4 regions of the Mesorhizobium sp. 113-3-3 genome follow, and region 3 is predicted to be linked to each of the others. Evidence: predicted binding sites of a transcription regulator. Region 3 holds the regulator's gene; each other region holds the start of a gene.
The links. Region 3 encodes LexA, which represses DNA repair genes until DNA is damaged. Its sites were predicted from a motif close to TGTTCNNNNTGTGTTCNG; they were not measured.
Positions count from the first base shown of each region.

Region 1: a site for LexA is predicted at 1,881-1,898, ahead of JG746_RS03105 (DNA recombination protein RmuC). Genes of this name have one in related genera too.
Region 2: a site for LexA is predicted at 1,575-1,592, ahead of uvrA (excinuclease ABC subunit UvrA). Genes of this name have one in related genera too.
Region 4: a site for LexA is predicted at 3,024-3,041, ahead of JG746_RS37085 (ImuA family protein). Genes of this name have one in related genera too.

Region 1 is NZ_AP023243.1:667,521-672,670, reverse strand. It holds gene JG746_RS03120 (GNAT family N-acetyltransferase) at 1-340, opposite strand, end outside; gene fmt (methionyl-tRNA formyltransferase) at 337-1,290, opposite strand; gene def (peptide deformylase) at 1,297-1,827, opposite strand; gene JG746_RS03105 (DNA recombination protein RmuC) at 1,931-3,202, shown strand; gene JG746_RS03100 (class I SAM-dependent methyltransferase) at 3,199-4,011, opposite strand; gene JG746_RS03095 (GFA family protein) at 4,094-4,498, opposite strand; gene JG746_RS03090 (cation diffusion facilitator family transporter) at 4,659-5,150, opposite strand, start outside.
Region 2 is NZ_AP023243.1:4,002,441-4,007,590, reverse strand. It holds gene JG746_RS19420 (SRPBCC family protein) at 1-27, shown strand, start outside; gene JG746_RS19415 (ATP-dependent Clp protease proteolytic subunit) at 50-655, shown strand; gene JG746_RS19410 (hypothetical protein) at 745-1,044, shown strand; gene uvrA (excinuclease ABC subunit UvrA) at 1,743-4,664, shown strand; gene JG746_RS19400 (DUF302 domain-containing protein) at 4,664-5,074, shown strand; gene JG746_RS19395 (GNAT family N-acetyltransferase) at 5,071-5,150, shown strand, end outside.
Region 3 is NZ_AP023243.1:4,104,565-4,109,714, forward strand. It holds gene JG746_RS19940 (ComEC/Rec2 family competence protein) at 1-1,904, shown strand, start outside; gene lexA (transcriptional repressor LexA) at 1,898-2,635, opposite strand; gene JG746_RS19950 (pyridoxal-phosphate dependent enzyme) at 2,990-3,958, opposite strand; gene JG746_RS19955 (GntR family transcriptional regulator) at 3,955-4,728, opposite strand; gene JG746_RS19960 (ABC transporter substrate-binding protein) at 4,881-5,150, shown strand, end outside.
Region 4 is NZ_AP023243.1:1,026,838-1,031,987, reverse strand. It holds gene JG746_RS04780 (DUF4153 domain-containing protein) at 1-729, opposite strand, end outside; gene JG746_RS04775 (HpcH/HpaI aldolase/citrate lyase family protein) at 1,284-2,180, shown strand; gene JG746_RS04770 (DUF1737 domain-containing protein) at 2,229-2,435, shown strand; gene JG746_RS04765 (metallopeptidase family protein) at 2,460-2,882, opposite strand; gene JG746_RS37085 (ImuA family protein) at 3,065-4,102, shown strand; gene JG746_RS04760 (DUF6504 family protein) at 4,044-5,150, shown strand, end outside.

The sequences.
Region 1 (5,150 bases), 3.4 Mb from region 3:
CCACGGCCAGCGTCTCGCCGGCATCCTTGAGGCGGATATGCGCCTCGCGGATCAGTGCGCCGCCAATGCCTGAGCCATGGAACGAGGGTTCCACCGCCAGTGGCGCCAGCGCCACGGCCGCCAGGCTCTTGCCGCCATTCTGGACGTAGAGCCGCGAAAACAGGATATGGCCCACCACCTGGCCGTCTTCTTCCGCCACCAGTTCGACGACGGCGTCGCCGCCGGTGACCAGCGCGTCGACCAGCCCGGCCTCCGCCTGCTGGCCGAAGGCATGTTCTTCCACGAGGCGAATGGCCTCGCGATCCCGCGGCGTCGCCGCGCGTATCGACATCATGCTCATGAGAACTTCATTCCTTTTACGATCTTGGCTCCGCGCAGGAATTCCGACGCGGCGGCGGGCTTTCCGCCCGCACGTTGAACTTCGACCAGTCTGATCGCGCCTGTCCCGCAGGCGACCGTCAGCCGGTCATCGAGAATTCCTCCCGACTCGCTCAAATCGTCCGAAGGCGACAGGCCTTCGGACAGCGTCGAGCGAAGCAGTTTCAGCCGTTCCATGCGGCCGCCAATGTCAATTTCGGACCAGGCGCCGGGGAAGGGCGACAGGCCACGAAGGTGGTTGTGGACCTCGGCCGCGGGCCGCGTCCAGTCCACGCGCGTCTCGGATTTATCGATTTTTCTGGCGTAAGTCACCCCTTCCGCCGCTTGCGCGGTAAATGTCAGGGTGTTCTCTTCCAGCCGCGCCAGCGCTTCCACCATCAGGGCAGCACCGACGCGCATCAACCGATCATGCAGATCGCCGGCTGTCATATCGGGCTCGATGGCACATTTTTCAAGCAATCCCACCGGTCCGGTGTCGAGGCCCTCTTCCATGCGCATCACCATCATGCCGCTTTCCGGGTCACCCGCCATGATGGCGCGCTGGATAGGGGCGGCGCCGCGCCAGCGCGGCAAAAGCGACGCATGGCCGTTGATGCAGCCGAGCCGGGGCGCGTCGAGAATTGCCTTCGGCAGCAGCAGCCCATAAGCGACGACCACGGCGATATCGGCCCGCAGGGCGCTGAAAGCGGCCTGCTCGGCCTCGCCCTTGAGGGATGTCGGCGTCCGCACCTCGATGCCCAGCCGCTCGGCCTCGCGCTGCACAGGCGACGGTGTCAGCTCCAGCCCGCGCCGTCCGCCGGCGCGCGGCGGCTGCGTGTAGACGGCTGGTATCTCATGTCCGGCCTCGGCGATCGCGCGCAGCGTCGGCACCGAAAACTCCGGCGTGCCCATGAAGATGACGCGCAGGGGCATTTCCCCCTATCCCACCAGCTTGCCCGGCGCCTTGTCCTTGGCGAGCTTCTTGAATTTCTTCACCACCATGTCGCGCTTCAGCTTCGAGATGTGGTCGATGAACAACACGCCGTTGAGATGGTCGATCTCGTGCTGCAGGCAGGTCGCCATCAGCCCTTCGGCCTCCATCTCCTGCAGCTTGCCGTCGCGGTCGAGATACTTCACCCGCACCGAAGCCGGGCGCTCGACCTCGGCGTAATAGTCGGGGATCGACAGGCAGCCTTCCTCGTAGACCGACCGCGCCTCCGCGCTTTCCATGATCTCGGGGTTGATGAAGACATGCGGCGCCGGCGTTTCGTCTTCCTTGGCTAGGTCGATCACCAGCATGCGCAGCGGCTCGCCGATCTGGATGGCCGCCAGTCCGATGCCGGGCGCGTCATACATGGTCGCCAGCATGTCGTCGGCCAGTTTGCGCAAAGGCGCGTCGACGCGCTCCACCGGCTTGGAAAGCTGGCGCAGGATGGGATCGGGAAGGATGATGAGCGGCTTGATCGGCATGGCGTCCCACGTAAGACCTCCAGCGAAAAGCGTCAACCGGGGCATCTAGGCCATGTTCTTGTTTTGATCTGTGCGGTCACGCCGAATCGGCTATGCTGTCCACATGAATGATCTGAGCACCATCCTTTCCGAGCCCGTCGCACGGCTTGGCGCCTCGACAATCACACTCGGCCACGCGCTGGCCTTCGGCGCCTTGCTGTTCCTCGGCCTGTTCGTGGCGCTGGTCGTCGCGCTGTGGCGGTCGGCCAAGGCGCGCGCGGTTGCGGCGGCGGAAGCCGCCGACCATGCCCGTGATGCCGAGGCGCGGATGGCCGGCATCTTGCAAAGCCAGGCCGAGATGCAGGGCCGCATGGGGGCCATCGCCGAAGTGTTCGGCGCGCGCCAGGCGGAGCTGACCCAGTCGATCGGCCAGCGCCTCGACGCCATGACCGGCCGCCTCGGCCAGACCATGACCGAACAGACAAAGTCCACGCATGAAAGCCTGGCCAAACTGCAGGAGCGGCTGGCGATCATCGATGTTGCGCAAGGCAACATCCAGTCGCTTGCCGGCCAGGTCGTGCAGCTGCAGGCGATCCTCTCCAACAAGCAGACGCGCGGTGCCTTCGGCCAGTCGCGCATGGAGGCGATCGTCGCCGACGGCCTGCCGATGGGCGCCTACGAATTCCAGGCGACGCTGTCGAACGGCAGCCGGCCCGATTGCCTGGTGAAGATGCCCAACGGCGCGCCCTCGCTGGCCATCGACGCCAAGTTCCCGCTGGAAGCCTGGAACGCCATCCGGGCCGCCGACGGCGCCGACCTGCAGAAGGTCGCGTCGCAGGCTTTCCGCCGCGACATCGAGATCCATGTCCGCGATATCTCGGAAAAATACCTGATCCAGGGCGAAACGCAGGACACCGCCTTCATGTTCGTGCCGTCGGAATCGGTGTTCGCCGAAATCCACGAGAATTTCGAGGCGATCGTCCACAAGGCGCACCGCGCCCGCGTCGTCATCGTCTCGCCGTCGCTGCTGATGCTGTCGATCCAGGTCATCCAGGCCATCCTCAAGGACGCCCGCATGCGCGAACAGGCGCATCTGATCCAGGGCGAGGTGATCCGGCTGATGGAGGATGTCGCGCGCGTCGACGAGCGCGTGCGCAAGCTGCAGGTGCATTTCGGCCAGTCGGCCAAGGACATCGACGATATCCTCGTCTCGACATCGAAGGTGACCAAGCGCGGCCAGAAGATCGAGGCGCTCGAGTTCGGCGCGCAGGCCGATGGCGATGCCGGCCAGGACGCACCGTCGCGGGCACCCGCGGCGAAACTCGAGCCCGGCCCGCGCGTTGCCGATTCAAAGACCGGCCAGCTCAGGCTGCGCGTCGTCGAAGGCGACGACTAGGCCACAGCCACGATGACGTGTGCCTGGATTTTGGCGGCAACCGCGCCGTTGCCATGCCTGGCCGCAATCGCGGCTGCGGCATAGTCTGTTGCAGCGTCGAGTTTGCCCGGATCCCGAGCCTCGATTTCGGTGCGGAGCACGGTTCCCTGGCAATAGGCAACGGCCGGAATGCGCGGTGAGGGCGCACGGCTCTGTTCGGCCCTCGTCTCGATCGCCGCATCGGAGAAGCCGGCCTCTTCGAGGTCCCCTCGGATCAGCGCCATATCGTGGTAGCCATGCGGCGTGCGGGCCAGAAAGCGCGGCGGATCGTCCGGGAAAATCCTTGCCAGCGCATTCGTCACGTCATCGGCAAACACATTCTCCTCGATGCGGTCCCAGACGTTGAACAGAAAATGTCCGCCGGGCTTCAGCACACGCCTGGCCTCGCGGTAGGCGGATGGGCGGCTGGGAAAGAACATCGCGCCGAACTGGCAGCAAACGAGATCGAAGGCCGCGTCTTCGAACGGCAGCGCCATGGCATCGGCCTGGCGCCACTGGATGCGAGCGTCGGGCGCTTGTCGCGAAGCGGCATAGTCGAGCATCGGCTGGTTGAGGTCGGTCACGACATAGATTGCGTCAGGCGACAGTTTTGGCGCCAGGGCACGGGTGACGACCCCGGTGCCCGCGGCGACTTCCAGCACGGCTTTGGGCGAGAAGGCCGCTGCCCGCCGCGCAAGGTCCGCGGCGAATGGCTCGAAAATCAACGGCACCATATAGCGGTCGTAGTTTTCCGGGATCGAGCCGGCAAACAGTTTGTCCGTTTCCAACATCGCTGTCACCCGCCCTTTGATGGTGAGCGAGGCTAGCACATAATTGCTTGTCCTGGGGCGGCTTTCGACCGGGAGGCCGGGGCTACTGCTCCTCCACGATCCTGATGCCCTCGAATTCCGGCAGCCAGTGCAGCGCCGACCGATGCCAGTACTGCGTCTTGGGAACGAGTTCGTCGCGCTGCCGCGCCGTGCCGACGCGGATGCCGTAAACCTTTGGCCCGTCACCGACAGACGTCGCATAGAGATGCGAACCGCATTCTCCGCAAAAGCCCTGGGCGCGCTTGGCACCGCTGGCCCCGGTCTTGATGTAGACTTTCGGCGTGCCCCTGGTGATGTGGTAGTCCTCCTCCGGCACCCGCACCGAGACGCGAAACGCCGTGCCGGTCAACTGCTGGCAGTCCGTGCAGTGGCAGATCGAGGTCTTTTCTGGGTCGACCTCAGCTTCGTAATTGATGGCGCCGCAATGGCACCCGCCGTCGATCTTCATGGTCGTTCCTCCGAAATGCTTCGCCCGATCTTAGCAAGGCAAGGCGACGGGGCAACGGTGCAGTGCTGGTCCAGGACTAGCAATTCCAGGAAAAGTGCGAGCGGTTTTCCCCGGGCAAAGCGCACAGCGCTTTGCCCTTGGGAATTACGCAAAAAAAGAGTTAGGAGGCGGCATCGATCAGCTTGCGCCGCTGCTCCCAGGTACCCGTGGTCTGGGGCTTGACGAACAGCCGCGTGATCTCCGGCATCTCCTTCTTCAGGCGGCCCTCGATGCGCTCGACACAGGCCTCGATTTCCGGTGCCGCCAGATGGTCCTCGAATTCGATGCTGAGCCCGGCGACGATCTCTTGTGGTCCCATGTGGACTGTCAGGACGCCGTTCGCCCGCTGCACCGCCGGATCCTGCTGGGCGATCGCCAGCACCTTTTTCTGCACCTCGAGCGAGGCCGGCTCGCCGATGAGCAGGCCCTTGCTTTCACGGGCGAGGAAAATCGCGGTCGCGCCGAGGATGAGCGCGATGCCGATCGAGGCGGCGCCATCGAGCTCCGGCATCTCCAGAAGTTGCGCCGCCAATATGCCGGCAAAAGCGACGATCAGGCCGAGAAGGGCGGCACTGTCCTCGAACAGCACGGTATAGACGCTGGGGTCCTTGCT
Region 2 (5,150 bases), 100 kb from region 3:
AACACACCGCTGCTGCTCGCAGCCTGAACACGGAAATCGGAGACGAAAAATGAGCGGTCTTGCCAGTCTGGTGCCGATGGTGATCGAGCAATCGAGCCGCGGCGAACGCGCCTTTGACATTTTCTCGCGGCTGCTGCGCGAGCGCATCATCTTCATCAATGGCGAGATCAATGATGACGTCTCGGCGCTGGTCTGTGCGCAGCTCCTGTCGCTGGAGTCGGACAATCCCGACAAGGAGATCTCGCTCTACGTCAACTCACCCGGTGGCGTGGTGACCAGCGGCTTCGCCATCTACGACACGATGCAGTATGTCAGCTGCCCGGTATCGACCGTGTGCATGGGGTTTGCCGCCTCGATGGGCTCCTTCCTGCTGATGGCGGGCACGCCGGGGCGCCGCATCGCGCTGCCGAACGCCACCGTCCTGCTGCATCAGCCGCTGGGCGGCTTCCAGGGCCAAGCCTCCGACATCCAGCGCCATGCCGAACGGATCGGCAAGACCAAACGGCGCATGGCCGAACTCTATGCCCAGCATTGCGGCCGCAGCTACGAGGAGGTCGAACGCACGCTCGACCGCGACCATTTCATGACCGCCCCCGAGGCCCAGGCCTGGGGCATCGTCGACCACGTCTTCGACACCCGCAAAAAGGCGGCGTGAAGCCAGGACCAGGTCGGATTCTCGGCGGTTGTCGAAGATTTGACGATGCCGGTCTGGCCGCATCGGCGGCACGTCACTATAGTCTTGGGATGATCGACACTTATTCGCCCAGGACGTCGCATCGCGTCATCGCCGCCGCAGCGCTCGCTTTCGCCAGCCTTATGAGCAGTTTGGCACTCGCCGACGACAGTTCGGGGCAGGCACAGAAAGGCGCCCTGCCCGGCGTGAGCGGTGACTATCGCATCGCTAAGCCCGCTCCTCAGCCGGAACCTGACGACGCATTCCCCAGCAACGGCAACGGCACGTTCAAGATCGGCGATACCGATGTCAGGATTTCCGGCAGCATCACCGTCGATATGGCTACGGGCGGGATCAAGCCGCCGAGATAGCCAGCGCCATTGCCGGCCAGGCTTCGCCGCAAAAGAACAGCCCCGCCGTGCCCTAGGGCAAACGGACGGGGCTTTTCTGGATCTAAAATCCATATTTTGCCGGGAGTGTACTGCCGGCGTTTGATTTCGGATGCCACGCGGCGTCAGCCGACGATCCGACTAGCAGTCTCTGATTGTTGGGGGATACGGCAAGTCACGGTTTGTCGGGTGGCGCAAACGCTAAACCCTGGCACTTATGCCTGCCGCGGCTCCAACGAGGCGTGGAGCCCTTGGGGACTATCCGGTGGCGTCATGCTCCGCTCCTGTGTCCGTTGCGACATTGTCGTCGCGAAGCGCAAATCGCAAAAACCTGCGGCGTCTCGCAGGCCGCCTTTGGGCGGCGAGGCCATCGAAAGACGGCCGGCTTCGCTGACTTCTGGAGACTGCTCCCATGAGCCGGCCGCGTCAACCATCAATAGCCGGTTACCGAAAAACGTGATCGCCGGGAGGTTACGTACAGGTCAGGTTTTTACACAGCTTTGTCAGGAGCGTGTTCGGCCTTTGTTCTTTCTGCTTGCCCCTTCGCGCGAAAGGCGGTTAAACGATTTCTGTCGGGAATTGTGGCGTCTCTCGACGTGGCGGCAAAAACACCTACATAGGGGATGGCCGGGACAATCCCGCCAATCCCACAAATTCCAGATCTGAGGCGGCGACCGGCGATGGCCGACCATAAATTCCTTTCCATTCGCGGGGCGCGCGAACACAATCTGAAGAACGTCGATCTCGATTTGCCGCGTGACAGCCTGATCGTCATGACCGGCCTGTCGGGTTCCGGCAAATCGTCGCTCGCCTTCGACACCATCTACGCCGAAGGCCAGCGCCGCTATGTCGAGAGCCTGTCGGCCTATGCCCGGCAATTCCTCGAAATGATGCAGAAGCCCGACGTCGACCAGATCGACGGCCTGTCGCCTGCCATCTCCATCGAGCAGAAGACCACCTCGAAGAACCCGCGCTCGACGGTCGGCACCGTCACCGAGATCTACGACTATATGCGCCTGTTGTTCGCCCGTGTCGGCGTGCCCTATTCGCCGGCCACCGGCCTGCCGATCGAGAGCCAGACGGTCAGCCAGATGGTCGACCGCGTGCTGGCGCTGGAGGAAGGCACGCGCCTGTTCCTGCTGGCGCCGATCGTGCGCGGCCGCAAGGGCGAGTACCGCAAGGAACTGCTGGAGCTCCAGAAGAAGGGGTTTCAGCGCGTCAAGGTCGACGGCGTCTTCTATGAGATCGCGGATGTTCCGGCGCTGGACAAGAAATACAAGCACGACATCGATGTCGTCGTCGACCGCATCGTCGTACGCGGCGATCTGGCCACGCGTCTTGCCGACTCCATCGAGACGGCGCTGAAGCTCGCGGAGGGGCTGGCGGTGGCCGAGTTCGCCGACAGGCCGCTCGATTCCAGCCAGACCGGCGAGGATTCGGTCAACAAGTCGAAGAACGAGACGCATGAACGCATCCTGTTCTCGGAAAAATTCGCCTGCCCGGTGTCCGGCTTCACCATTCCGGAGATCGAGCCGCGGCTGTTCTCGTTCAACAACCCATTCGGCGCCTGCCCGACCTGCGACGGTCTCGGCAGCCAGCGCGCCATCGACCCCAATCTCGTCGTGCCAGACGAGAACGTGTCGCTGCGCGACGGCGCCGTCAGCCCTTGGGCGAAATCGACCTCGCCCTATTACGTGCAGACGCTCGAGGCCTTGGGCAAGGCCTACAACTTCAAGCTCGGCGACAAGTTCAAGGATTTGAGCACCGAGGCCCAGGACGCGATCCTGCGCGGCACCGGCGAGCGCGAAGTCACCTTCCAGTATGATGACGGGCTGCGCTCCTACAAGACGACCAAGACCTTCGAAGGCGTCATCCCCAATCTCGAGCGGCGCTGGAAAGAGACCGAATCCGCCTGGATGCGCGAGGAGATCGAGCGCTTCATGTCGGCGACGCCCTGCCCCGTCTGCAAGGGCTACCGGCTGAAGCCGGAGGCTCTCGCGGTGAAGATCGGCGGCAAGCACATTGGCGAAGTCACCGAACAGTCGATCCGCAAGGCCGACCAGTGGTTCACCGACCTGCCCGCTCAGCTCAACGACAAGCAGAACGAGATCGCCGTCAGGGTGCTCAAGGAAATCCGCGAGCGCCTGCGCTTCCTCAACGATGTCGGGCTCGACTATCTGACGCTGTCGCGCAACTCCGGCACGCTGTCGGGCGGCGAGAGTCAGCGCATCCGGCTGGCGTCGCAGATCGGCTCGGGCCTGACCGGCGTGCTTTACGTGCTGGACGAGCCGTCGATCGGCCTGCACCAGCGCGACAACACGCGGCTGCTCGACACGCTGAAGCACCTGCGCGACATCGGCAACACGGTGATCGTCGTCGAGCATGACGAGGACGCCATCCTGCATGCCGACTATGTCGTCGACATGGGTCCAGCCGCCGGCATCCATGGCGGCGAGATCATTGCCCAGGGCACGCCGCAGCAGGTGATGGCCAACCCCAATTCGATCACAGGCAAATATTTGTCGGGCGCGCTCGAAGTGGCGACGCCTGGTGTGCGGCGTGAGGCGAAGAAGAACCGGCGCCTGAAGATCGTCGGCGCGCGCGGCAACAATTTGAAGAACGTCACCGCCGAAATCCCGCTCGGCACCTTCACCGCAGTCACCGGTGTGTCGGGCGGCGGCAAGTCGACCTTCCTGATCGAGACGCTGTTCAAGGCGGCCTCGCGCCGCATCATGGGTTCGCGCGAACATCCGGCCGAGCACGACCGCATCGAGGGCCTGGAATTCCTCGACAAGGTCATCGACATCGACCAGTCGCCCATTGGACGGACCCCGCGTTCGAACCCCGCCACCTATACCGGCGCCTTCACGCCGATCCGCGACTGGTTCGCCGGCCTGCCGGAAGCCAAGGCGCGCGGCTATCAGCCGGGACGCTTCTCCTTCAACGTCAAGGGCGGCCGCTGCGAGGCCTGCCAGGGCGACGGCGTCATCAAGATCGAGATGCACTTCCTGCCCGACGTCTACGTCACCTGCGACGTCTGCCACGGCAAGCGCTATAACCGCGAAACGCTCGACGTTCTGTTCAAGGGCAAGTCGATCGCCGACGTGCTCGACATGACGGTCGAGGAAGGCGTCGATTTCTTCGCCGCCGTGCCCGGCGTGCGCGACAAGCTCGACACGTTGAAGCAGGTCGGCCTCGGTTACATCCATATCGGCCAGCAGGCGACGACGCTTTCGGGCGGCGAGGCGCAGCGGATAAAGCTGGCCAAGGAACTGTCGCGCAAGGCGACCGGCAAGACGCTCTACATCCTCGACGAGCCGACCACCGGCCTGCATTTCCACGACGTCGCCAAGCTGTTGGAAGTGCTGCATGAACTGGTCGACCAGGGCAACACGGTGGTGGTCATCGAGCACAATCTCGAAGTGATCAAGACCGCCGACTGGGTGCTCGACCTCGGCCCCGAAGGTGGTGACGGCGGCGGCGAACTGGTTGCCCAGGGCACGCCGGAAGCCATTGTGCGCGAGAAGCGCAGCTATACCGGCCAGTTCCTCAAGGAACTGCTGGAGCGGCGCCCCGGAGGCAAGCGCGAAGCGGCGGAGTGATGGCTGGGGATGGTCTCATCACGATTCAGAGCCGCTTTGGCGTGACCGAAACCATCGACCGCCTTGCCGAGGTGGTCAAGCGCTCGGGCCTGCTCGTCTTCGCGCGCATCGATCATGCCGCCGGCGCGCGCGAAGTCGGCGCTGCGTTGCGGCCGACCGAACTGCTGATCTTCGGCAACCCCAGAGGCGGCACCCCACTGATGCAGGAAAGTCAGCTTGCCGGCATCGATCTGCCCGTCAAGGCGCTGGGCTGGGAGGATGTACAAGGCAATGCCTGGCTGTCCTACAATGATCCGCACTGGATCGCTGAGCGCCACGGCCTAGGCGATGCCAGCCGCGCCGCGGTCGCGGCGATTGCCGCCGGCATGGAGAAGGTGATCGCTGCCGCCGCTGGAATGGATCCGTCATGAGGCTTGCCCGCCCAGAAGATCTTGCCGGGATCGTCGCGCTGACGGAAGCCGCCTACGCACCCTACAAAGCCATACT
Region 3 (5,150 bases):
CGATCGACCGCATGGAGACCGGCCGCATCCGGCTGACCATCGACATGACGTCGACCGCCCGGCCGACACTGCGCTACGCGCCGGCAAGGGTCCGGCTTTCGGCGCGCAATATCCCGGCCGAAATGACCGCGGGCTCCTTGGTCACGGGCTACGCCAAACTGCTGCCGCCGACCGGTCCGGTGCGGCCGGACAGCTACGATTTCTCCTTCGACAGCTATTTCGCCGGCATTGGCGGCAGCGGCTTCTTTCTCGGCAATCCAAAGCTGGTTTCCGCCGACGACGAGATGCCGCTCTCGGCCCGGCTTTTCTCAGGGATCGAAAATGCTCGCGAAGCCATTGCCGACCACATCAGGGCCACGGTCGGCGGTGCCGAAGGCGAGATAGCGGCGGCGCTCATCGTTGGTGTCCGCGCGGGCATTCCCGATGAAATCAACGAGGCGATGCGGCGCACCGGCATCTATCACATCATCTCGATCTCCGGACTGCATATGGCGCTGGTTGCCGGCACCATCATGGGTCTGCTGCGCGGCGCCTTCGCGCTGTTTCCGGATTTTTCCGCGCGTCGGCCGGTGAAGAAATACGCCGCCGCCGCGGCCCTTTTCTCGATCGCGGCCTATCTCGTCATTTCCGGCGTCGTCGTTGCCGCCGAGCGCAGCTTTATCATGCTGGCGGTAATGCTCATTGCTGTCCTGTTCGATCGCGCGGCGCTGACTATGCGCAATCTGGCGATCTCGGCGATCGCCGTCATTCTGGTGTCGCCGCACGAAGTCGTCGGCCCGAGCTTCCAGATGTCGTTCGCCGCGACCGCGGCGCTGGTTGGTGCCTATGCCGGCTGGGCGGATCACCATGCGGGAAAGACAAGACCGCCACCGCCAAAGCGATCCCTTCCGGGCTTTCTCACACGAAAATTCCTGCTGGCGACGGGCGGGCTGGCCATGACCTCCATCATTGCCGGCTGCGCCACGGCGCTGTTTGCCATCTGGCATTTCCAGCGCGTGTCGCCGCTCAGCCTGTTCGCCAACCTGGCCGTCATGCCGATCGTGTCGCTGATTGTCATGCCTTTCGCTGTTCTCAGTTCTCTTGCGATGCCCTTTGGCGCCGATGGCCCCTTTCTCTACGTGATGGGCAAGGGCCTGACGGCGATGATCGCCATATCGGCTTGGATATCGGAACGCTCGCCGATCGATGCCGTCGGGCTGATTTCCCAGCACTCCGTGCTGCTGGTGACCATCGCACTGGTCATCGCGACAATGGCGACGACCTGGCTGCGGCTCGCGGCCGTGCCATTCGCGCTTGCCGGCCTGCTGACGGTGTCGGATACGCGCACGCCGGATGTGCTGATCTCGGAAGATGCGCGGCTGGTTGCGCTGCCAATCGGCGGCGGCGAACTCGCTGTCAGCCGGGCTCGTCCGAACGAATTCACCGTCGACAACTGGAAACGCGCGCTGACATCCGAAACCATCGTCGTGCCGGAAATGTTCAGCAAGGCGGACGGGCAATTCGACATTGCCGATGCGGTCAACCTGCCGCCGGGAGCGCCATTCTATTGCACTGACGGTGTCTGTCTTGCCCGGCATCCGTCCGGCGCGATCATTGCGCATGTCGAAGACCGCAAGGACACCTGGAAGGCCTGCGGTTTTGCCGATCTGATCGTCGTCAATGACGCGACGGGCTATGATGCCTGCCACAATCCGCTGGTTCTTGTCGTCACCAAACGGCAACTGGCCCGCAAGGGCAGTGCCGCCGTCTTCTTCGACCGCCAATCGGCGACCGGTCCGCCAATTGTCAGCTTCGCGGTGGACGGCCCGTACCGGCCCTGGCACGAGCAGCGAAAATTTTCACGCGAGGCGAGGGGGCTGCCGCCCTATCAAAAACCCGAAAAGCCGTCCGCTCCTGCTCAGTAACGCCGGATCAGCCCGACCAGCTTGCCTTGCACCTTGACCCTGTCCGGTCCGAAGATACGCGTCTCGTAGGCTGGGTTGGCGGCTTCAAGGGCGATCGAGGCGCCCTTGCGGCGGAACCGCTTCAAGGTTGCTTCCTCCTCGTCGACCAGCGCCACGACGATCTCGCCCGGGCTTGCCGTGTTGGCATTGCGGATAATGACCGTGTCGCCATCGAAGATGCCGGCCTCGATCATCGAGTCGCCCTTGACTTCCAGCGCATAGTGCTCGCCGCCCATGATCATGTCCGGCGGCACCGAGATCGAATGCGTCTGGTGCTGGATGGCATCGATCGGCACACCGGCGGCGATGCGGCCCATCACCGGGATCGAAACGGCGGATACCGCGTCGTCGTCATTGCCGGCCGCCGGCAAGCGCGACGGCGCCGGCTTGATCTGGCGGCCGAGGCCGCCCTGACCGAGACTACCCTGGATGACGCTCGGCGAGAATTTCTTTGCCGCGTTGAGACCCGGCGCGATCGAATCCGGCAGCCGCAGCACCTCCAGCGCCCGCGCCCGGTTGGGCAGCCGGCGAATGAAGCCGCGTTCCTCCAGTGCCGTGATCAGGCGATGGATGCCTGACTTGGAGGCGAGATCGAGCGCTTCCTTCATCTCGTCGAAGGAAGGCGGAATGCCACTTTCCTTGAGCCGTTCATGAATGAACATCAGCAGTTCATGTTGCTTGCGTGTCAGCATGGCGGCCCCCAAGGCATTGAACGAAGGGTGTGAACCAGAATCGAAAAACAAACCCAGAACAAACACTATCTGTTCCAGTTGTGTTCCGCAACTGTTTAAAGTTTAATGAATTTGTTAAGGCCTCAGAAATTATCTGGCCCCCGGCAGCAGGGGGCAAGCGACCACGGCGCCATCGGCACATGCATTGAAATTATTTTGGTTAATGGCCTGTGGCCTACCCCAGGGTGCGCTTTGGCATCAGGCGTTTGAGAGGCGTCCGCGGGGCGAATTTGAACGGTGTATCGATCCATTTCCAGCGGAACGAAACGAAACCAAAACGCCAACCATCGCTGGCTATCCGGGAATAGAACGCATTCAGGCTTCCGGCACCGCGCCGGCCAATACCTGCGCATAGGCGCCGGCATCGATATTGCCGCCGGAGATAACGCAGACAACATTGCCCGTTGCGTGCTCGCTGCGCAGAGCGGCGGCGAGCGAGGCGGCACCGGCACCTTCGGCCACGATCTTTGCCTTCGAGAACAACAGGCGCATCGCTTCCGTGACCTGCTCGAGACTGACGGCAATGGCGCCGTCGATCAGCTGATTTGCCAATGGCCAAAGGCCGGGCACCAACGATGGGCCGCCGATGCTCTTGATGAAGGAGGGACGCGTCTTAATCTCGACAATGCGTCCGGCCGCCAACGCCGCCGTGACCGGAGCCGCGTTTTCGTCCTCGACCGCAAACACCTTGGCCTGGCCTCGCATCGCCTTGACCGCACTGGCGACGCCTGACGTCATGCTTCCCCCGCCATAGGGTGTCAGGACGCAATCGACATCGGGCAGATCTTCGACAATCTCCAGGCCAATGGTTCCGTTGCCGGCAAGCACCGCCTGATCGGTGACCGGGTTCACGAGAAGCTCGGCGCCATCGGGCCGTTCGGTTCCGACTATGTAGCGCCACCATGTCTCGTGCGAGACGAAACGCACGTCGCCACCAAGGCGGCGGACCCCGTCGATCTTGGTCCGGGGTGCGTCGGCATACATGTAGGCGGCCATCGGAACGCCAAGCGCTCTTGCCGCCCAGGCCATTCCATAGGCCATGTTGCCGGAACTGATGGTCGACACGCCGTGCCTGAGTTCATCGGCGTCGCGGCAAAGCAAGGCGTTGAGCGCCGGCCTGATCTTGAAGGCGCCGATGGGCGACAATGTCTCGAGCTTGAGAAATATAAGCTGATCGGGCCGGCCGAGATCAGTGCGCAGCAGCGGCGTGCGCGGCAGCCAGGCGCGCAGCCGGTCACGGGCCGCGACGATCTCGTCAAGTGTCGGACGCCGCGGCAGCGTCATCCGGAAACCGCTTTCAGACTGCCAGCGCGTGCGGCGTAGGTGTTGGCGCCGTTGTCTTCGCTGTGGACATAGACATGAAGCGTGTAGCCGATATGCGCCGTCATCAGCGCCTTTGCCCGCTCGACGTCGCGATCGAGCGCCGCTTCCATGATCGCGGTGTGATGCTCGATCGCGATCGCCTCGCGCAAGGCGTCCATTGCCTCGCCATAGCCATCCTTGAGGCCGGCCGCCGCCCGCAATGTCGGCGCCAGGCCGAGAAACCGATGATGCCGCCGCAACTGATCGGCGATCGTCGAGCGGAAGCGCAAAAGCCAGTTGGATGTCGCCGCGCTGAGCAGCGCCGCGTGGAAGGCCTCGTGGCTCTCGTCCCATTTGTCGACGGCCGCATCGGAAGGGTCGTCGACCGCGGTCTTGCAACGGGAGAGCCGGTAGTGGGCGGTGACGACCGCGTCCTCCCATTCCCTGCCGCCATTCGCGATCGATTCCAGGAACAGCGGCATTTCGACAACCATCCGCGCGCGCGCCAGGTCCTCGAGCTCGGTGCGCGACACGGGGGCGACGGTAAAGCCGCGATTGCTGATGGCGGTGACCAGGCGCTCGGCTTCTAGGCGGGACAGGGCTTCCCGCAGAGGCGTCCAGCCGACGCCGTATGTGCCGCGCAGCGCGCTCAGCTTGAGGGGCGCCCCCGGCATGAGACGGGTGGTGAGGATATCGCGCCGCAGCAACTGATAGGCCGCCTCGGTCTTCGTGGAACTGTTCTGATCCTGCATCGCCGTCCGTCCATCACCAGGCTTGCAAAAATTATATATCATGGGGAGGCATGGCAAGAATTATATATAATGTTTGACACATGGCGAGGTACTGACCATGATCGCCGCAGTTGCCGCCTGTGAGCGGCGCTGATCAAATCTGGGAGGAAATGATGTTGAAGTCGAAGTCCGCTTGGCTGTCGGGATTGGCCCTGGCAGGCGCATTGATGGTCAGCGCCGGCAGCGCCGCGGCTGATCAGATACGCATCGGCATCGCCAATTTCGGCGAGCATCCGCAGCTCAACGCCGCCATAGCCGGCTTCAAGAAGGCATTGACGGACTACGGTTTTGCCGAGGGCAAGGACGTCGTATATACCGAAAGCCACACCAATTTCGATGCATCGCTGGTGCCGCAAATGATCGCCAAGCTGCAGGCCGAGCAG
Region 4 (5,150 bases), 3.1 Mb from region 3:
GATGTCCTCGATCACGTGTCGTTGGGGATTGGTCGCCGGTTGAGCAGCGGCAAGGGCATGGTTTGGCCGGCGGATGCCCCACGAAAAACGCGGCAGGCGCGGCCGCAGGAAAGCCCAGACGCCGGCGAGCACGAACAGCCAGAAGGCGATCCGCGCCAGCTGGATCAGATCGAGCAGTTTCAGAAGATCGATCAGCGACAGCCAGTATTCAATGACCGGATTGGCGGCGCCGAACAGCGCCAGGAAGACGGCGCCCAGCGTCAGCGGCATCAGCCAGACGGCGACCGCCGCCAGCCGCACGCGCCGCCCGCCGAACCGGCGCGCCGTCTTGCGCCAGCGGATGAAATCACTGACGAAGCGGAACGGCGCCGCCAGCCCGAACAACACGATCTGGCCGGCAATGCGGGCCAGGCTGTGCCGCAGCCGGCCGCTCAGCGAAAGCGCGAAGATGATCAGCGCCGCAAGCGCGATCGAGACGGACAGAGGGCTGACATTTTCGGCCAGCGGCAGCAGCGCGACAAGCAAGGCGGCGGGCTTGAGCCAGACCCTGATGTCGCTGAAGGCCGCGGGGTGCACGGCCACGACCGCGGCGGCGATCAGGATGGCGAACAGGAAAACCGTGATGTCGGCGGGCTGACCGTAGAACAGGAAATCCGCCAGCACGACCAGCAGCACGGCAACGCCGAAGCGGCTGCAGTAGCCTGGTGCGGCGGTGAAAAACGATGTCATGAACTGACCTTCCTGATGGCATCTGGCCTGATCGTGCCCGGCCGCCATGGCGGCGGGCTCTTGCGGACAAAGGGAATGAGGATCGCCGCGGGGTTGGCGCGCGGCGGATCGACCAGCCACCAGCCTTCGCTGCGCAGGCGCCGGGGCAGGGACCAACGGGGTTTTGCTCGCTTGTGCATGCCGCCTGTTTGGCAGACCGGCAGGGAGATGGCAGGGCGGATCCGAGGAGCTTTTCGGCAGGTGCGTGCAGTTTTCGTGCAGGCAGCGCGCCATCCTGCGAACGCTGCCGCCGCCCCTCATCTGCCTGCCGGCAATCTTCTCCCCGTGAACGGGGAGAAGGGAGCTGGCCGCAACGCTGGCGCCCTTTCCGCAACGTTGGCGATTGGCGAAATCGGCGATGAGGGCGTCCTTCTCCCCGTCACTATACGGGGAGAAGATGCCGGCAGGCAGATGAGGGGCGGCGCTGATCTTGATGATTAGCCGACGTCACGCAAACTTCTAAAGCCATTACCCCAACGCTTGCCTCGACCCCCCACAGGCGGCATAGATCCAGCATGACAAACGAACCCTATCGCCCGCGCCGCTCGGTGCTCTACGTCCCGGCCTCCAACGACAAGGCGCTGGCCAAGATCGCGCAGCTGTCCTGCGATGCAATCATCATCGATCTAGAGGACGCCGTCGCACCGGCCGACAAGATCGCCGCTCGCGAAAAGCTGCCCGCGATCTTTGCCAGCCGCCCGGCTGCCGGCACTCCTGGCCGCCGCTGCGAGATGGTCGTGCGCGTCAACGCGCTGGCCAGCGAATGGGGCGCCGACGACCTCATCGCCGTGGCGAAGGTCGAGCCCGACGGCATCCTGTTGTCCAAGGTCGCCACGCCGCGCGATATCCTTGAAGTCGGCGACGTGCTCGACGACAATTTTGCCCCCGACAGCGTGAAACTCTGGGCGATGATCGAGACGCCCAAGGCTCTGCTCAACATCGGCGCCATTGCCGAACTGGGCCGCGATCCGGCCTCGCGCCTCAATTGTTTCGTGGCCGGAACGAATGACCTGGCCAAGGACACCGGTGTGCTGGCGACCCCCGACCGGCGCTATCTCGTGCCGTGGCTGATGCAGATGGTGCTGGCCGCGCGCGCCGGCGGCCTCGACATGCTCGATGGCGTCGCCAACGATTTCCGCGACCTCGACGCCTTTGCCCGCGAATGCACGGAGGCGGCCGCCATGGGCTTCGACGGCAAGACCCTCATCCATCCGGCCCAGATCGACGCGGCGAACCGCACCTTCGCGCCGTCGCCGGAGGCGCTGACCGAGGCGCGGCTGATAAAGGACGCTTTTTCACGTGCCGAGAATGTCGAAAAAGGCGTGATTTCGCTGAACGGCAAGATGGTCGAGCGGCTGCATCTGGCGCAGGCTGAAAAATTGCTGGCGAAGGCGGCCGCCATCGGCGCATGATATCGGCCCATGCTCGCGGGCTATGGCACTTACGACAGGACTTGAGACATGAAACTCTACCGCTTTCTGACCGCCCCCGACGACGCCAGCTTCTGCCACAAGGTGACGGCGGCGCTGAACAAGGGCTGGCACCTGTTCGGCTCGCCGACCTACGCCTATGACAAGAAAGCCAAGACCATGCGCTGTGGCCAGGCCGTGGTGAAGGATGTCGATGGCCAGGAATACGGGCCGGATACGAAGCTCAGCGACTGGTAGAGGCTAGCTGCCTTCCTCTCTTCGTCATTCCGCCGCCTCTTCGATCTTCTCCATATCATCGTCCGACAGGCCGAAATGGTGGCCGATCTCGTGGATCAGCACATGGGTGACGATGTCGCCCAGCGTCTCCTCGTTCTCGGCCCAGTAGTCGAGCATGGCGCGGCGGTAGAGCGTGATGCGGTTCGGGCCTTCGCCGGTCTGCGGGTTCCAGCGCTCGGCGATGCCGCGCCCCTCGAACAGGCCGAGCAGGTCGAACGGCGTCTCCAGCGACAGGTCGTCCATGATCTCGTCGGTCGGGAACTCGGCGATCTGGATGACGATCTCGCCGGTCAGCTTGCGAAAGTCCTCCGGCAGATGGGCGTAGGCCTCCAGCGCCAGGAACTCCATCTCCTCCATCGAGGGCGCGAGTTCGCCATGCCAGGTGCGGGTTTTGTAGATGCGGGCCATGCTTTGTCCTTTGACCCGGCATATAGGCTTTCGCACCGGTCGAGGCAAATGAAGCGGCCCATACGCCCATGCCGCACAGGGCCTGCAGGAATAAATTCCTTGTGACTCTGCTTGACTCTTCAGGTTGCCTCTGGAATCTATAGGAACATAACAGGAACAATTGTGAGTGGACACTGACCGTCATGGCGATATCAGCCGTGGCGCGGGAGACTGTTTTTGCCCTGCGCCGCCAGATCGCGAAGATCGAGGGAACGCTGCCAGAGCGCCTGCAGGCGCCGGCTGGCGCGCCGCTTGAAGCCGACGCCAGCGCCGATGCCACACCCGGCGCCGATCTCACGATCGTGCGGCGCGGCCTTGCCGCGGCCTTGCCGGATGCCTTCCTGCCGATCGGCATCGAACGGCTCGATGACGCCCTGAGCGGCGGCCTGCCGAAAGCCGCGCTCAGCGAAATCCATGGCCTGGAAACCCGAGATGCCGGAGCCGTCGCCGGCTTCGCCCTTTCGCTCACCAGCCTGATCCTCAAACAGGCGCAAGGGCTGCCCATCCTATGGATCGGCACCACGGAAATCTTCCGCGAGGCGGGCTTTCCCTATGCAAGGGGACTGCAAGCCTCCTTCGGCATCGAGCCGGAGCAATTGTTGTTTTCCGAGGCGCCAAAGCTCGTCGACGCGTTGTGGGTCACTGAGGAAGCGGCACGGATCACGGCGCTCGCCGCCGTCATCCTGGAAATTCGCGGCAACCCGCAGCGGCTGGACCTGACCGCGACGCGCCGGCTGCATGCGAGGGCGCAAAGTGCCGGCCGCCCGGTATTCCTGCTGCGACAGGCGGCCGAACCCGAACCGACGGCGGCGCCCGTCCGCCTCATCGTCTCCTCGGCGCCGGCCGTGCCGCGCGCCACGGTTGCCGGGCCGCTCGCCGAATCGATCGGCCGCCCGGCCTTCACCATCACCATCGGCAAGAGCCGCACGGCCCTGCCTGGACAATTCACACTGGAGTGGAACCCCGATGAACGCGTATTCTACGAAAGAAGGGGCCAACGGACAGAGAATCCTGTCCCTGTGGTTTCCCTATCTGGCGGCCGAAAGGATCCTGCGGCAGCGTCTGGGGCGATCCTGGCGTTCCCGGCCGTCGGATCACCCGGCGCCATCGCACCCGCCACTGGTGATCAGCCACCGCCAGGGCAACGCCCAGCGCATCTCAGCCCTCGACGAGCGGGCTGAGGCGCTGCACCTGAAGCGCGACATGGGCATTGCCGATGCGCGCGCCATGCATCCCTCGATCGACATCGTCGAGGCCGATCCGGAGGCCGACCGGCGCCTGCTCGAAGGCCTTGCCGACTGGTGCGACCGCTACACCCCGCTGGTGGCGCTGGACGGGGCGGACGGCCTGTTCCTCGACGTCACCGGCTGCACCCATCTGTTCGGCGGCGAACGCGCCATGCTAGACGATATCCTGTGGCGCTTCTTGCACCAGGGGTTCGATGTCCGCGCCGGCCTTGCCCCGACGCCGGGGGCGGCCTGGGCGGCGGCCCGCTTTTGCGGCGACCGCATCGTTGTTTCAGGTGAGGAGGAAGCGCTGATGGCGCCTTTGCCGCTCGCGGCATTGCGCATCGCGCCGGAGACCCGCGCCAGCCTGGAAAGTGTCGGCCTGCGCACGGCGGGCGCCGTCATGGCCGCCCCGCGCGCGCCGCTTGCCCGCCGCTTCGGCGCCACCTTGCTGCTACGCCTCGACCAGGCGCTTGGCCGCCTCGACGAGGCGGTCTCGCCGCGCCTTCCCGTCGCGCCGCTTTCGGTCGAGCGGCATCTCGCCGAGCCCGTTACGCTCACCGAGGACATCGAGCGGCTGGTCGGCCTGCTGGCGACGACCTTGAAGAGCGATCTCGAGCGCCGCGGCGAGGGCGCCCGGACGCTGGCGCTGCTGCTCTTCCGCGTCGACGGCGCCGTCAGCCGCATCGCCTTGGGCACTTCGCGGCCGATGCGCGATCCCCGGCTGATCCAGAAGCTGTTCCATGAAAGGCTGGCGGCACTCGAGCAGGACATCGACGCCGGCTACGGCTTCGACCTGGTGCGGCTTTCGGTGCTGGCGGCCGCCGCCTTCGACATGGCGCAGGCCGATCTGACCGGCGAGGTGACCGATGACGGCGCCGACATCGCGCTGTTCGCCGACCGCATCCGCGCCCGGCTCGGCGAGGGCGCGGTGCTGCAGCCGGTCGCGGTCGAAAGCCATCTGCCGGAGCGCGCCGTCGCCATCGTCCCCTTCAGCGAAGCG